DNA from 4 places in the Xanthomonas sp. NCPPB 3218 genome. Region 1 is predicted to be linked to each of the others. Evidence: predicted binding sites of a transcription regulator. Region 1 holds the regulator's gene; each other region holds the start of a gene.
The links. Region 1 encodes FliA, which starts transcription of late flagellar genes. Its sites were predicted from a motif close to TAAAGTTTNNCNNNCNNNGGCCGATAA; they were not measured.

Region 1 (4,185 bases):
GCCAGGGCTTCGACCAGGTTGCGGTCCAGTTCCGTCTCGGCGCCGATCAGTTCCAGTTCCACTTCCTTGGACAGCGTGCGCGCGACATCGCGGGCCACCTTGGGAAAGCGCGCGAACACCTTGCTGACCGGTTGCATGCGGGTGCGCATCACCGCGGTCTGCAGGCGCGCGGTGGCGATGTCCAGCGTGCTGACCGCGCGGTCGAGTTCTTCGTCGCGCAGGCGGGTACGCAGGGTCTTGAGGCGATTGCGCGACAGCACCAGTTCGCCGATCAGGTTGACGATGGCGTCCAGGCGCTTGGTGTCCACGCGCACGGTCTGCTCGGCGTCGGCCGCCTTGGCCGCCGCCTTGGGCGCGGCCTTGGCGCCCGGCGCAGCAGCGCCGTGTGCGTCATCGTGTGCGGGTGCAGCGGCAGCGGCCTTGGGCGCGGCCTTGACCGCCGGCGGGCCGCTCTTGGCATCGAACTGCGCAATCAGCGAGGCCGGTGCATGCGGCACGGTTTCGCCCGAGCCCATCGCATCCAGCATGGCCTGCAAATAATCCAGCGACTGTTGCGCGGCATCGAAGTGATGCGCCTGCAACACCGCCTGGCCGGAGCGCGCCATGCCCAGGGTTTCCTCGGCGGCGTGGCAGAGCTCCACCATCGGCTTGATCGCCAGGAAGCCGGCGCCGCCCTTGAGCGTGTGGAAGCCGCGGAACACCGCGTTGAGCTGGTCGGCTTCGTCCGGTGCCTGTTCCAGCGACACCAGCTGTTCGCCGAGGCGATCCAGGATTTCCTGGGCCTCGACAATGAAATCGGCAGCAATATCGTCTGGAACAGCACTCATGGTTACAGCCCCAATCCGGACAGCAGGTCGTCGGCGTCGTCCTGCGACACCGCGTGACGGTCCAGGCCCTTGACTGCAGGACCGGCAAGACCGCCGTCGTCTTTCTTCGGCTCGGGATTCTTCGGCGGCAGGCCGAGTGCACCGAAGCCCTCGTGCACGCGCCGCACGATCCCGGCCACGCGACGGATGATCTGGCCGCTCAGGTCCTGGTAGCTCTGCGCCAGCGACAGCTCGGTCAGGTTATGGCGCATCTTGTCCATCAGCGCGCCCTGGTCCTGGTTCAGGCCACCGTCGCGCAGCTGATTGGCCAGCTCGCGGCATTCCTCGACCAGGTCCAGCGTGCGATGGCTGGCCTTCTCGGTCATTTCCACCACGTGGTCCAGGCGCGAGCAGGCATCGTCCAGTTCGCCGGCTTCCTCGGGCACGGTGGGCAGCTCGCCCAGCGCCTGCCCGAGTTCGCGCGCGAGCCGGCTCAGGCTCTGCATCATCGGGCGCGTGCGCAGCGCGGCGAGGTGGTCCACCTCGCGCCGCCAGGCGACCTGGTCACCGCTTTCCAGTGCATCGAGCGCGTGCTGCAGGCGTTCGATCAGGGCGGCACGTTCGGCATCGGCTTCCACGGTGGCGTTCATCAGGCGGTCGCCGCCAGACGTTCGAACACCTTGCCCAGCTTCTCTTCCAGCGTCTGTGCGGTGAACGGCTTGATGATGTAGCCGTTCACGCCGCACTGGGCCGCTTCGATGATCTGCTCGCGCTTGGCTTCGGCGGTCACCATCATCACCGGCAGGTGCTTGAGCTTGGCGTCGGCGCGGATGTTGCGCAGCAGGTCGATGCCGGTCATGCCGGGCATGTTCCAGTCGGTGACCACGAAATCGAACGGGCCGGCCCGCAACGCCGCCAATGCGCTGTTGCCGTCTTCGGCCTCTGCGGTATTGGTGAAGCCCAGATCGCCCAACAGATTCTTGACGATACGTCGCATCGTCGAGAAGTCGTCCACGATCAAAATCCGCATGTTCTTGTTCACATCAAGCTCCTAACACTAAAAAATGCGCGAAAAAATCATTCGTCAATTTCGACACCGGCATCGGCCAGTTCGAAGACCTTGAGGCGGCCGCGCAGACGCACCACCGCCTGGCCATGGATCTGGCAGACGCGCGATTCGCTGACACCGAGCACGGCGCCGATTTCTTTCAGGTTCAATTCCTGTTCGTAGTACAGCGACAGCACCAGCTGCTCGCGCTCGGGCAACTGGCCGATGGCCTTGCCCAGCTCGCGGCCGAATTCGCCACGCTCCATCATCTGCTGCGGATTGGGGCCGCCCTTGGCGGTGGTGTCCAGCTCGCCGTGATCCTCGATCCGCGACTCCAGGCTCAGCACCTGACCGCGGGCGGCATCTTCCATCAGACGCAGGTAGTCGGGCAGCGGCATCTCCATCGCGGCGGCCACTTCGGTGGCGGCGGCGGCGCGGCCGGTGTGCTGTTCGATCTTGCGCACGGCGGCGGCAGCGTCGCGTGCGCGGCGGTGCGCCGAGCGCGGCACCCAGTCGCCCCGCCGGATCTCGTCGATCATCGAGCCGCGGATGCGGATCGAGGCATAGGTTTCGAACGAGGCGCCCTGTTCGGAGTCGTAACTGCGCGAGGCTTCGATCAGGCCGATCATGCCGGCCTGGATCAGATCGTCCACTTCCACGCTCGCCGGCAGGCGCGCGGCCAGATGGTGGGCGATACGGCGCACCAGGTCGGCGTGCTGGGTGACGATGTCGTTGGCGTTGTTGCGCTGCACGGCGCGGTACTGCGCGCTGGCCGTGGTTGCGGTAGCGGTGCTCATGCGGCCACTCCCCGTTGGATGATGCGTTCGACGAAGAACTCGACATTGCCGCGCGGCACGGTGGGGGCCTGCCAGCGCGAGGTACGGCGAGCGATTTCTGCAATGGCCTGCGCCGACGGACTGGCGGGGTAGGCCTTGATGACCGGCTGCTGGCGCTGCACCGACAGGCGCAACCAGTCGTCCTGCGGCACGTGGCCGAGGTAGTTCAGCGACACGTCGCCGAGGAATTTTTCGCAGACCCGCGACAGCTTGTCGTACAGCAGGCGGCCCTCGTTGGGGTCGCGCACCATGTTGGCGATGATCTGCAGGCGGTCCACGCCGCGTTCGCGCGAGAGCACCTTGATCAGCGCGTAGGCGTCGGTGATCGAGGCCGGCTCGTCGCAGACCACCACCACGGTGTCCTGGGCGGCTTGGCAGAAGGTCAGCACGCTGTCGGTGATGCCGGCAGCGGTGTCGATGACCATCACGTCCAGGTCGCGTTCCAGCTCGGAGAACACGTTGACCAGGCCGATGTGCTGGGCCGGGGCCAGTTCGGCCATGTGGCGGCGGCCGGAGGCGGCCGGGACCACCAGCACGCCGCCGGGGCCTTCGATGATCACTTCATCCAGCGTGCAGCGGCCGGCGATCAGGTCGGCCAGGGTGTACTTGGGCGACAGGCCCAGCACCACGTCCAGGTTGGCCAGGCCCAGGTCGGCGTCCAGCAGCAGGGTGCGCTTGCCCATGTCGGCCAGCGCCACGGCCAGGTTGGCGGAGATGTTGGTTTTACCCACGCCGCCCTTGCCACCGGTCACGGCAATGGTGCGCACCGGGCCCAGGGGCTCGGGACGGGTCGCCGACAGGGGGAAGGCGTTGGTCAGCTTGGCGTATTCACGCGACTGCATGGTTGTGCTCCGGAGTACAGGGCTTATCGGCAGCGCGCCGCAAATCTTCAAGGCGAAGAACGAGACTGGCGGCATTGGCGCGGTGCAGGTCGTCGGGGACCCGCTGTCCGTCAGTCACCCAGGTGATGGGCATTTGGTGATCGACGACGACCGACAGCGCACTACCGAAGCGGCCGGTCTCGTCAAGTTTGGTCAGCACCACGCCCTGGGGCTTGGCGTGGGCGAAGCGGCGCACGACCTCGTCGAGGTCGGAAAAGTGCGCGTTGGCAGGCAGCACCAGCAGCGAGGTGACCTGGTGCGCGGCGCGCAGCCAGTTCAGCTGGGCGGCCAGGGCGCGGTCGCGCTGGCCCATGCCGGCGGTGTCGATCAGCACCAGCTTGTAGTCGCGCAGGCGCTCGAGCAGTTCCAGCAGGCTTTCGGCGCTGTCGGCCTCGTGCACGGCGATGCCGAGCTGACGGCCGTAGCTGTGCAGCTGCTCGCGGCCGCCGACGCGCTGGGTGTCGGTGGTGACCAGGGCCACGTCGCGCGGGGCGTGCTGGGCGGCGAAGCGCTGGGCGAGCTTGGCGATGGTGGTGGTCTTGCCGGCGCCGGTCGGGCCGACCAGGGCGATCACGCCGCCGCGTTCCAGCGGGTCGACCGGGGCCACCGGCAGG
Region 2 (4,185 bases), 1.1 Mb from region 1:
TGCGGCAGAAGGAAGCGCTCAAGGCGATGCGCGCCAACGTGCATCTGCTCACGCTCACCGCGACCCCCATCCCGCGCACGCTCAATATGGCCATGGCCGGGCTGCGCGACCTGTCGATCATCGCCACCCCGCCGCCGAACCGGCTGGCGGTGCAGACCTTCATCACCGCCTGGGACAACGCGCTGCTGCGCGAGGCCTTCCAGCGCGAGCTCAGTCGCGGCGGGCAGCTGTACTTCCTGCACAACGATGTGGAAAGCATCGTGCGCATGCAGCGCGAGCTGTCCGAACTGGTGCCGGAGGCGCGCATCGGTATCGCGCATGGGCAGATGCCCGAGCGCGAGCTGGAGCGGGTGATGCTCGACTTCCAGAAGCAGCGCTTCAATGTGCTGCTGTCGACCACGATCATCGAATCGGGCATCGACATCCCCAATGCCAACACCATCATCATCAACCGCGCCGACCGCTTCGGCCTGGCGCAGTTGCACCAGCTGCGCGGCCGCGTCGGCCGCTCGCATCACCGCGCCTATGCGTACCTGGTGGTGCCGGATCGTCGCTCGATGACCTCCGATGCGGAAAAGCGCCTGGAGGCGATCGCCTCCATGGACGAGCTCGGCGCCGGCTTCACCCTGGCCACCCACGATCTGGAGATCCGCGGTGCCGGCGAGTTGCTGGGCGAAGACCAGAGCGGGCAGATGGCCGAGGTCGGTTTCAGCCTGTACACCGAGCTGCTGGAACGCGCGGTGCGCAGCATCCGCCAGGGCAAGCTGCCGGACCTGGATGCCGGCGAGGAGGTCCGCGGCGCCGAGGTCGAGCTGCATGTGGCCGCGCTGATTCCCGAGGATTACCTGCCCGACGTGCATACGCGCCTGACGCTGTACAAGCGCATCTCCAGCGCACGCGATGCCGATGCGCTGCGCGAATTGCAGGTGGAGATGATCGACCGCTTCGGCCTGCTGCCGGACCCGGTCAAGCACCTGTTCGCGATTGCCGAGCTCAAGCTGCAGGCCAATGCGCTGGGTGTGCGCAAGCTGGACCTGGGCGAGAACGGTGGCCGGCTGGTCTTCGAGGCAAAACCGGCGATCGACCCGGTCGCGGTGATCCAGATGATCCAGAAGCAGCCCAAGATCTACACCATGGACGGCCCGGACAAACTGCGCATCAAGCTGCCGCTACCGGAGGGCGCGGACCGTTTCAACGCCGCACGCGGCCTGCTGACGATGCTCGCACCCAGGTAGAAACGCGCGCCGGGCGGTTGCGCCTGCTTTACGCAGCGTGCTGGACCGTGCAGGACGCAAGGACGCGTCGAGCGCGTCGCAGGCGGGGGCCGCTGCGAATCCAAGCCGATGCGGCATTTTCACTAACGCCCAACGCCGCAGACGATGCCGGCCCGGTCCCATGTTGCCTGTTTCATGCGTGTTCCCCGCTGCGGTCACGCACATGCACCCGACGCAGCGAGTGAAGAAGTCGGCTGAAAGGTAGCGCGGTGTCCTGCACGACTGTCCGGGACACCGGCTTCCTGAGTCTGCTTGCGACAAAGCTGAGCAGTTAATACGCGGGAAGTGATGGATTTCGCAAATCCGTCACCGCGGTGAATTTGGCCTAAATATTCCTGCCGCGCGCCGATACCTGCATGGACCGACGTGATCGCCGTGTGCAGAGCTGCCCATGCGACCCCGCGCCGGAGCGACCTTTTCCGCGTCAGGCACGCATCCGTGCGCCACCGCATCGCTTGAGGCATCCATGAACACGCCACTGTCCGATCTACCCGCGCCGCTGACGCTCGCCCTGGAAGGCGAGATGACCATCCGTCGCGCTGCCGAACTCAAGCCGCTGCTGCAGCCGGCCTTGCTGCATCCGGGCGGGTTGCACCTGGACCTGGGCGCGGTCAGCGAGATCGACACCACCGGCCTGCAGTTGCTGCTGGCGACCAAGCAGGCGATCCAGGCCGACGGCCGGCCGTTTTCGCTGACCGATTCCAGCCGCGCGGTGGTCGATGTGATCGAACTGCTCGGCCTGCTCGAAGCCTTGTACCCGCATGCGGTTGCGGGTATCGGCGAACGCATTCACTAAGGGACCGGCAACGCGTATGGATATGAACCAGCTGATGCAGACCTTCCTGGCCGAGAGCCGGGACCTGCTCGAAGACATGGAACGTCACCTGCTCGAAGCCGAGCGTGGCGAGTCCTCGCCGGATGCGGTCAACGCGATCTTCCGTGCGGCGCACACCATCAAGGGCTCGGGCGGCCTGTTCGATCTGCCGCAGCTGGTCGGCTTCACCCATGTCGTGGAAAGCGTGCTGGACCTGGTGCGCGACGACGCGCTGACGCTGAGCTCGGAACTGATCGCGCTGCTGCTGGTGTGCTGCGACCATATTCATGCCCTGGTGGAAACCGCCGCCGACCCCGCTCACGCCGATGCCGACGCACTGGCGGCAGAGGCCGACCCCCTGCTGGCACAACTGCAGACCTACCTGCAGGCCAGCGCATGCGGTGTCACCGCCTCCGCCATCCAGCACAGCACCCCGGAAAAACAGAGCGGTTACTGGCGCATCACGCTGAAACTGTTCGCCGACGCGCTGCGCTACGGCAACTCGCCGCTCAAGCTGATCCGCAACCTGCGCGGGCTGGGCTCGGTCGAGTCGATCAGCACCGACGTCAGCCAGCTGCCGAGCTTCGAAGCGCTCGATCCGGAAGCCAATTACCTGGGCTTCCAGATCCTGCTGCGCAGCGATGCCGACCGTGCCGCGATCGAGGACGTGTTCGAGTTCGTGCGCGAAGACTGCGACCTGGAGATCCTTTCGGTGCCGGCACCGATGGACGCCAGCGCCGTGCCTGCCAGCGAGCCGGTCGTGGCTGCCGCGCCGGTCGTCGGCGCGCTGGCTGCCGTGCCGGCCGCAACGCCGGCACGCGCGCCGCAGGACACCGGCGCACGCAACCCCGACGCGCGCTCGATCCGCGTCGACGCCGACAAGCTCGATCGCATGATCGATCTGGTCGGCGAACTCATCATCGCGGTGGCCGGCACCAATGCCAACGCACAGCGCACCGGCGACGCGCAGTTGCTGGAATCGGCCTCGATCCTGGCCGGCCTGGTGGAAGAGGTGCGTGAAAGCGCTCTGCAACTGCGTATGGTCAAGATCGGCGGCACCTTCAGCCGCTTCCAGCGCGTGGTGCACGATGTGGCGCGCGAACTCGGTAAGGACATCGCGCTGGTGGTGGCCGGCGAGGACACCGAGCTGGACAAGTCGGTGGTGGAAAAGATCGGCGACCCGCTCACCCATCTGGTGCGCAACGCCATGGACCACGGCATCGAGCCGGCGGACGTGCGCGTGGCGCGCGGCAAGCCCGCACGCGGCACCGTTGGCCTCAATGCGTATCACGACTCCGGCAGCATCGTCATCCAGATCACCGACGACGGCGGCGGCCTGAACCGCGACCGCATCCTGGCCAAGGCGCTGGAACGCGGTCTGATCGAGCCGGGCCGCCAGCTCAGCGACCGCGAGGTGTTCGCGATGATCTTCGAGCCGGGGTTCTCCACCGCCGAAAAGGTCACCAACCTGTCCGGGCGCGGCGTCGGCATGGACGTGGTCAAGCGCAACATCACCGCGCTGCGCGGCACCGTGGAAATCGACAGCAGCGCCGGCGTGGGCACCACCATCTCGGTGCGACTGCCGCTGACGCTGGCCATCATCAACGGCTTCCAGGTCGGCGTCGGCAAGTCGGTGTTCGTGGTGCCGCTGGACGTGGTGGAGGAATGCGTGGAGTTCACCCCCGACTACGCCAGCGACTACATCGACCTGCGTGGCAGCGTGCTGCCGTATGTGCGCCTGCGCGAACTGTTCGCGCTTGGCGGCAGGACCCCGGCGCGCGAAAGCATCGTGGTGATCCGCCAGGGCGCCCAGCGCTTCGGCCTGGTCGTGGACACCTTGCTGGGCGAATGGCAGACCGTGATCAAGCCGTTGTCCAAGGTTTTCGCGCAGGTCAAGGGCATCAGTGGCTCGAGCATCCTGGGCAGCGGCGATGTCGCGCTGATTCTCGATGTGCCCAGCCTGCTGCAGCAATTGCATCCAAATCAGGACGCCCTGGCGGCCTGAGTCACCACACCAGCACTCCCCACATCACCGCGTCATTCGTTGTTCCCTGAGCCCAGGAAGCTGCCGCCATGTCACACCGTCTCCCGATCGCC
Region 3 (4,185 bases), 1.5 Mb from region 1:
GCGCTGCGGCTTGGGGCCGGCGGCAAAGCCGCGCGCCAGCTCCAGCAGTGCGGCGGTGCCGCTGGCATTGTCCAGCGCGCCGTTGAAGATGGTGTCACCGCGTGCGTCCGGCTTGCCGACGCCGATGTGGTCCCAATGCGCGCTGTAGATCAGCGTTTCATCCGGATGCGTGCTGCCTGGCAGCCGTGCAACCACGTTGTGCGAGGTGATCACGTCGGATTTGACCTGGTAGCTGGCGCTCAGTCCCTGGCCCTTGAGTTCCACCGGCTTGAAGCCGCGCGTCTGCGCCTGCTTCTTCAAGGTGTCGAAATCCAGCCCGGCCTGCTTGAACAGGTCGGCGGCCAGATCGCGCTGGATCCAGCCTTCCAGGGTGGGATGCGCGGCGCGCGGGTTGTCGCGCACCACGTCGAACATGGTGTTGGTGTTGGAGCTGGCCACGGTGTCCCAGCCATAGGAGGCGGGCGCGGTTTCGTGCACCACCAGCACGCCGAGCGCGCCCTGGCGGGCGCCTTCTTCGTACTTGTAGGTCCAGCGGCCGTAGTAGGTCATGCCGGCACCGTCGAAGGCGCCCTTGCCGGTTTCGAAATCCGGATCGTTGATCAGCACCACCGCGATCTTGCCCTTCAGGTCCACGCCCTTGAAGTCGTCCCAGTCACGCTCCGGCGCCTTGACGCCGTAGCCGACGAACACCAGCGGTGCGTTGGCGATGTCGACCTTGGACGAGCCATCCAGTGCGGCGCGGATGGCGATCTGCTTGCCCTGGGTCAGCGCCTGCGGCTTGCCGGCGTGCTGCAGGGCGATGGTCGGCGTGCCGACGATATCGGCGCGGCGCAGCGGCACCGCCTGGGTCCAGCCGCGCTTGCCGTCGGTCAGGTCGCCGCCCGGCTGCAGGCCGGCGTCGGCGAACTGCTTGCTCAGGTAGGCAATGGTCTTTTCTTCGCCGGCGGTGGCCGGGCCGCGGCCTTCATAAGCATCGGAGGCCAGCTCCTTGACGTCGCGCGAGATGCGCGCGCCATCGAAGCTCGGCGTCGCCGCCATCAGTGCGGTCGAGACCGCCATCGCCAGCATTCCCATTGCAACGCGTTTGGTAACAACTCGCTTCACTGCAGCACCCAGGTAGTGTCCGAACAGCCCTGGAGTGTAGCCACTGCGGCGTTCGATCGGCTATGCACGACGACAGGCGATGCCCGCCGTCGCGCCAGCGCCACTGCCGCTCAGAACAGGTCGACGCTGCCGACCTGCTGGGCGACCTGCTGCATCTTTCCGCTCGCCACCAGTTCGGCGTAGACCTCGGTGCGATTGCGGCCGTGCTGCTTTGCCCAGTACAGCGCCTTGTCGGCCTCGTCGAGCAGCTGGCTGATCAACTGTCCGTCGGTGAGCTCGACGATGCCGGTACTGAGCGTGACCTTGCCGACCTGCGGAAACACCTGCTCGGCCACCGCTACACGGAAGCGCTCGAACAGGCTCACCGCGATGTCGCGGTCCACGCCGCGCAACACGATCACGAACTCCTCGCCACCGAAGCGGAACAGCAGATCGTCCTGACGGAAGCAGCGCTGCATCAATTGCGCAACCAGCAACAGCACCTCGTCGCCATACAGGTGGCCGAAGCTGTCGTTGACGCGCTTGAAGTGATCGATGTCGACGATCCCCAGCCACACGCCTTCGCTGGCCGCCGCATCCGCACCACCGGCGAACAGGCGCAGGATCACATCGTCGAAGGTCTTGCGGTTACGCAGGCCGGTCAACGCATCGCGCTGGGCATCGTCGAGCAGGCTGCGGTAATTCTGGAAGAAGCGCGCAAAGCCCTGCAGCATCACCTGCTCGGCAGCGCCGGGCGCGCGCGCGCCGCCCACGCGCAGGCAGGTGCGAATGCCGCGTGCTTCCATCATCGGGTACACCAGCAGCGCGCGGCCGTCCTGCTGCAACTGCACCACATCGCCCGGCCCGTGCAGGTCGGCCAGTTGCGCGCGCATCTGCGCGTCGTGGATGTCGGCTACCGTCAGCGACAGCCGGCCATCCTCGCGCAGCCGCGTTTCGGCCATGGTGCGGCCATCCGGCGCGATGCGCAGCAACGACAGTTCCTCGGACGCGCAAACCTCGCGCATGGTGCGCAGCAGACTCAGGTCGAGCAGATCGGCATCGCGGATGGCGGTCAGGTCCACCATGCGTTCCAGCAACGGTGCCGTGGTCATTGCCGCACCATCCCGCGTGCAGACGCAGGCCCGCAGCGCCGGTCACGGCACGCGGGCACACCTCTCGGGCTGGAACGCACTGGCATCACGACGGGTTACCGGCAGTCTCGATGCCGGTTCATCGGCGCTGAACGCGCGAACTTGAGTCCGCCCGCCGGCCGGCGCAGCGCACGGCCAGCCGGCGTACACGGATGTGCAGGCGCACGACCGGCCGGCGCACCAGCGCGCTTACGGCAGTGCGGACTCCAGCGCATCGTCGCCCAGCGCGTGCGCCTGCATCAGGCGCCGGCTGCCGGCATTCAGCCCTTTGACCTGGACGTCCAGCCCATGATGACGCAGCCGCTGCACCACCTTGTCCAGCGCCGCCACCGCGGTGATGTCCCAGAAATGCGCGCGGCCGACGTCGATCACCACTGCGCGGCCGGGCACCTGGCGCGCGTCGAAGGCGTCGATGAACACGTCGGCCGAGGCGAAGAACACCTGCCCGCGCACGTGGTAGGTACGCACGCCGTCGTCGCCGTCGCTGTGCGTGATCTGCAGCAGCCCGGCCACCTTGAAGGTGAAGAACACCCCGCTCAATACCACGCCCACCGCCACCCCGGCGGCCAGATTGCGGGTGACCAGGGTCACCGCCACGGTGGCCAGCATCACCACGCTGGAGGTGCGCGGATGGGTGACCACGGTGCGCAGCGAACGCCAGTCGAAAGTCTCGGCCGAGACCATCACCATGATCGCCACCAGCGCGATCACCGGTACCTGCGAGACCCACGGCTTGAGCAGCACCATCAGGATCAGCAGGAACACCCCGGCGAACAGGGTGGAGAGACGGCCGCGCCCGCCGTATTTCACGTTGCCCACGGTCTGCCCGATCATGCCGCAGCCGGCGATGCCGCCGAACAGGCTGGCAGCGGTGTTGGCCAGACCCAGCCCGGTGCACTCGCGGTTCTTGTTGCTCGGGGTGTCGGTGAGTTCGTCGACCACGCGTGCGGTCATCAGCGATTCGAGCAGCCCCACCATCGCGATGGCCAGCGCCGGCAGGGCGATGATGCGCAAGGTCTCCAGCGTCAGCGGCACCGCCGGCCATTGCAGGACCGGCAGCGCGTTGGGCAGCTTGCCCAGATCGGCCACCGTCTCCAGTGGCAGGTGCAACGCTGATCCCAGCACCGTCAGCACCAGGATGCACAGCAGCGGCGAAGGAATCGCCGACACGCCCGGCAGCGGCAGCCGCGGCAGGCCGTAGATGATGAGCAGGCCCAACGCCAACATGCCCCAGGTGGCCAGGTTGGCGTGCTGCAGATGCGGCAGCTGCGCGGCGAAGATCAGCACCGCCAGCGCATTGACGAAGCCGGTACGCACCGAACTGCTGACAAAGCGCATCAGCACGCCCAGCCGCAGCAGACCGAACAGGATCTGCACCGCACCGGCCAGCAGCCCGGCCGCCAGCAAATAGGGCAGGCCGTGTGCGGCCACCAGCGGTGCGGCCACCAGGGCCACCGACCCGGCCGCAGCGGAAATCATCGCTGGGCGGCCGCCGAAGAACGCGATGACAATCCCGATCACGAACGACGCGAACAGCCCCACTTGCGGGTCGACGCCGGCCACGAACGCAAAGGCGATCACTTCGGGAATCAGCGCAAAGGTAGCGACCGCACCGGCCATCAGTTCGCGCGCAGGCGAGGCGCGCCATTGCGCCAGTTCGGCACGCAGAAAGGACATTGGAAGACACTCCGGGGACAGAAAGGACAGCCTGCGGACAGGCGACAGCGGCGATAGTGTGCGCGAAAGCGACCCGGCCCGCAGCCTGCGTGTGACCGGTGCGGCAATGCGCCTTTCTGTGGTCCGGATCACGCCAAACGATGCGGCCGCGGACCAAGATGCCCCCCTCACCGGGTTCGGGTGTCGAGCCGGGTTCGCTAGGGAGATCACCATGTCCATTTTCAGGACTGCCAGTACGCTCGCACTGGCCACCGCGCTGGCGCTCGCCGCCGCA
Region 4 (4,185 bases), 1.5 Mb from region 1:
TGTATCTGCCGACCGGCAATGCCTCGGGCGATTTCTTCGGCAAGGGCCGCACCCCGCAGGATGAGGAATACACCGCCTCGCTGGTTGCCGTGGATGCGGCCACCGGCAAGGAGCGTTGGCACTTCCGCACCGTCAACCACGACCTGTGGGATTACGACATCGGCCCGCAGCCGAACCTGGTCGACTGGCCGGTCGCCGGCGGCGCTACCCGCCCTGCGGTGATCCAGGCCACCAAGTCCGGTCAGGTGTTCGTGCTGGACCGCGCCACCGGTGCCCCGCTCATGCCGGTCAAGCAGATCGCTGTGCCGCAGGGCACCGATCATGGCGACTGGACCGCGGCCACCCAGCCGATCTCGCCGGGCATGCCCAATACCGTGGGCGCACCGAGCCGCGAGTACGAAACCATCGTCGAATCCGACGCCTGGGGCATGACCCCGTTCGACCAGCTGGCCTGCCGCATCCAGTTCAAGCAGCTGCGCTACGAAGGCATGTTCACCCCGCCGACCCTGCAGGGCTCGCTGGCCTTCACCGGCAACCACGGCGGCATCAACTGGGGCGGCGTCTCGGTCGATCTGCAGCGCGGCATCATGGTGATGAACAGCAATCGCCTGCCCTACACCCTGCAGGTCTACACCCGCGAAAAGATGAATGAGCTGGGCGTGGTGTCGGTGTTCGACGGCAAGAGCAAGACGCCGGGCTACATGGCGCAGAAGGGCCTGGCCTACGGCGCCCGCAAGGAGCCGTGGATGTCGCCGCTCAACACGCCGTGCGTGGCACCGCCGTGGGGCTACATCTCCGGCGTGGACCTGCGCACCCAGCAGGTGATCTGGCGGCGTCCGCTGGGCACCGGTTACGACCAGGGTCCGATGGGCATCCCGTCCAAGACCAAGTTCGAGATCGGCACGCCCAACAACAGCGGCTCGTTGGCCACCGCCGGCGGCGTGACCTTCATCGGCGCGACCCTGGACGACTTCATGCGCGGCTTCGACACCCGCACCGGCAAGCAGGTCTGGGAGACCCGCGTGCCGGCCGGCCCGCAGGCCGCTCCGCTGAGCTACACCATCGACGGCAAGCAGTACATCGTGGCCGCCGTGGGTGGGCACGACCGCATGGAAACCAAGTCGGGCGACAGCGTGATCGCCTGGGCGCTGCCCGACGACGCGGGCGCCAAGCCGGCGAAGTAAGCCGGTGTAGCGTCAGCTAGTTGGGTATCGATAGACCGGTCATCGTGAGATGGCCGGTTTTTTTTTGGGAATCGGGAATCGGGATTCGGGAATGGGAAAAGCGCTTTTCTGTCGTCTTTCACCGCTGGGCTGGATTGATGGCGCGCCCGATTCGCCAATCCCCACTCCCGATTCCCCGCGCTTCGATGCATGTTCGTTGCGTTGCACCGATGGCGCCACTGGTCAGTCTTGATTGCGTGCATGCGATCGGACTGCGTGGCGTCGCGGTCTACGAAGTGTTTACGGAGCCAGCTGATATTTCACGTGGGATTTACAATTGCAAGACCGGCGTTTGGCTGAAAGTCGCATTTTTACAGCACATCGGGCGGTACTGAAACCGCTTCCAAATCAACTACATCGGTGTTTTTGGGGGTCTGGTCGGCAGATTCCGACGAACGGTGATTTCACGCCGTCATGATTCGGGCTCGGCCGCCGATACCCCATAGCAGCCCATGCAGCGCAGGACGCCGCTCCCCACTCCGAATCACTCAGTTGGACTCAGCCTATGTCGCCCTCACCCGATGCCACCGCCGTCTCCCGCCCGCCTTCCGGCCGGAACCTTGCGCGTGCCAGCACGGCCGCATGGCTGCCTGCCGCTGCACAGATCGGGCTGCTGGGCTTGCTGACGCTCTACGCCGCCACGCTGCTGCCCGGCGGCGTCTGGACCGGCTTGGGCCGCTTGCTGCCGGCGCTGCTGGTACTGGGCGCGGCAAGTGCCGGGCTGTGGTGGTGGGCACGCCGGCGCGGTGTGGCGCAACTGCAACAGGCGATCGGCACGGTGACCGCCATCGGTGAAGGGCGCTTTCAGCGCCTGGATCTGCGCACCGCCTCCGGCGAACTCGCGCCATTGCTGCACGCCCTGCAGGCGACCCAGGACAAGCTGGCCATCCGTCTCGATGTGATGGAACAGGGGCTGCGCCACGGCCAGTTCGTGATCAAGGCGCTGGACGATCTGGACACCATGATCCGCATCGCCGACGACGACGGCCAGGTGCTGTTCGCCAACCGCAAACTGCTGGCGATGCTCAAGCTGATCGAGCCGGATGTGCAGAGCTTCCGCCCCAGCTTCCATGCCGAAGGCTTCGTCGGCGGCAGCATCGGCGACATCTATCCCGACAGCCAGGCCGCGATCGACCGCATGCGTGCGCTGACCGCCTCCAAGGCGGTGCGCGCGCCGTTCTTCGGCCGCCAGATCGACTTCGTCTACAGCCCGATCATCGCCGCCGACGGCACCAAGCTCGGCACCATCGCGCAGTGGATGGACGTCACCGCGCAGGTCAACGCCGAGCAGGCGCTGATCCAGATCATCGATGCCGCCGCGGCCGGCGATTTCAGCCGGCGCATGCAAATCGACGGCATGGATGGCGTGCTGCTGTCGCTGGCGCAGGGCATCAACCGCATCTACGACTCGGTGGAAACCCACCTGGCCGCCTTGGCGCGGGTGATCGGTGCACTGGCCGAAGGCGACCTCACCCAGCGCGTGGAGGGCGATGCGCACGGCATCTTCGCGCGCCTGCGCGACGACACCAACCAGACCGTGACCCGGCTGACCGAGATCATCGGCGACATCCAGATCGCATCGGACACGATCCGCCGCGCGGCGGTGGAAATCGCCGCCGGTAACGCCGACCTGTCCGAGCGCACCGAGCAACAGGCCGCCAATCTGGAAGAAACCGCCAGCTCCATGGAAGAACTCACCTCCACCGTGAAGCAGAACGCCGACAGCGCGCTGCAGGCCAACCGGCTGGTGGTGGGCACCGGCGAAGTCGCGCAGAACGGCGGCCAGGTGATGGACGATGTGGTGTCCACCATGGGCCAGATCAGCACTGCCTCGCGCAAGATCGGCGAGATCATCGGCGTCATCGACGGCATCGCCTTCCAGACCAATATCCTGGCGCTCAACGCCGCGGTGGAAGCCGCACGCGCCGGCGAACAGGGCCGCGGCTTTGCGGTGGTCGCCTCGGAAGTGCGCGCGCTGGCGCGACGCTCGGCCGATGCGGCCAAGGAGATCAAGACGCTGATCGCCGACTCCACCGACAAGGTCGAACTGGGCTCGGGCCTGGTGCACCGCGCCGGCGCGACCATGCGCGAGATCGTCGGCTCGGTCAAACACGTCACCGACATCATGAGCGAGATCACCGCCGCCAGCGCCGAGCAATCCAGCGGCATCGAACAGGTCAACCGTACCGTCGCGCAACTGGACGAAGTCACCCAACGCAACGCCGCGCTGGTGGAAGAAGCCACCGCCGCCGCGCGCAGCCTGGAAGAACAGGCCGTGGAACTGGCCGATGCGGTGTCGATCTTCCGCCTGCAGCCTGCGCACAGCGGCAACCCGAAAGCAGCGCCCGCAAGCTTCAAAAACGCAGCCGCGTAAGCCGCCGTCACGGAATCACCGTAGGAGCGCACCTGGGCGCGACGAAGCTTTCCCGGTAACGCCCCATCGCGCCCAGGTGCGCTCCTACGTCTAGCTGGGGCGCTAGTCGAGAAACCGCTCGCGCTGCTCCGGTGTCGGCAGCATGCAATGCTCGCTGCGACCGAACCAGCGGTAGCGATGGCGTGCGATCAGGCGATAGCCGATGTCGCGCACGCGACGCGGTACCACGCGCAACACCGTGGCCAGCCGCCAGAAGCCGCCCAACCCGGCCAGCACCCGCACGATCGCGTCGCTGTCGGTCCATGCACCGCGGTCATCCACCAGCAGAAACGACAACGGGTCGTCCGGATCCAGCCCATGCTGCTGCAACAGCGCACGTCCGGCCTGGCCCTGCATTGCGGCAAAGCGATAATGCCCGCGTCGATCGTGACGCAGCAGGAACCTGACCCAGCCATTGCACAGCAGGCACACGCCATCGAACACGATGGTCGCGGGCACAGCACCTGGCTGACGGCCGGGCGGCTCCACGCGCGACGGCTTCGAGTGAGGGGTCTCCAACTGAGATGTCTCCAGCTGAGACACGTCAAC

Region 2: the regulator FliA is predicted to act here: its motif matches at 1,600-1,626, upstream of AC1PLS_RS14105 (STAS domain-containing protein).
Region 3: the regulator FliA is predicted to act here: its motif matches at 2,314-2,340, upstream of AC1PLS_RS03380 (GGDEF domain-containing protein).
Region 4: the regulator FliA is predicted to act here: its motif matches at 1,636-1,662, upstream of AC1PLS_RS15730 (methyl-accepting chemotaxis protein).

What each region holds. Positions count from the first base shown of each region.
Region 1 covers NZ_CM161516.1:2,273,118-2,277,302, forward strand. Annotated here, with positions in the region: gene AC1PLS_RS09980 (chemotaxis protein CheA) at 1-827, opposite strand, end outside; gene AC1PLS_RS09985 (protein phosphatase CheZ) at 830-1,456, opposite strand; gene cheY (chemotaxis response regulator CheY) at 1,456-1,848, opposite strand; gene AC1PLS_RS09995 (RNA polymerase sigma factor FliA) at 1,884-2,651, opposite strand; gene AC1PLS_RS10000 (MinD/ParA family protein) at 2,648-3,532, opposite strand; gene flhF (flagellar biosynthesis GTPase FlhF) at 3,519-4,185, opposite strand, start outside.
Region 2 covers NZ_CM161516.1:3,401,295-3,405,479, forward strand. Annotated here, with positions in the region: gene mfd (transcription-repair coupling factor) at 1-1,235, shown strand, start outside; gene AC1PLS_RS14105 (STAS domain-containing protein) at 1,741-2,070, shown strand; gene AC1PLS_RS14110 (chemotaxis protein CheA) at 2,087-4,093, shown strand; gene AC1PLS_RS14115 (methyl-accepting chemotaxis protein) at 4,162-4,185, shown strand, end outside.
Region 3 covers NZ_CM161516.1:775,790-779,974, reverse strand. Annotated here, with positions in the region: gene AC1PLS_RS03385 (M28 family metallopeptidase) at 1-1,068, opposite strand, end outside; gene AC1PLS_RS03380 (GGDEF domain-containing protein) at 1,215-2,195, opposite strand; gene AC1PLS_RS03375 (SulP family inorganic anion transporter) at 2,424-3,911, opposite strand; gene AC1PLS_RS03370 (cellulase family glycosylhydrolase) at 4,123-4,185, shown strand, end outside.
Region 4 covers NZ_CM161516.1:3,787,509-3,791,693, forward strand. Annotated here, with positions in the region: gene AC1PLS_RS15725 (glucose/quinate/shikimate family membrane-bound PQQ-dependent dehydrogenase) at 1-1,184, shown strand, start outside; gene AC1PLS_RS15730 (methyl-accepting chemotaxis protein) at 1,729-3,597, shown strand; gene AC1PLS_RS15735 (thiol-disulfide oxidoreductase DCC family protein) at 3,700-4,125, opposite strand.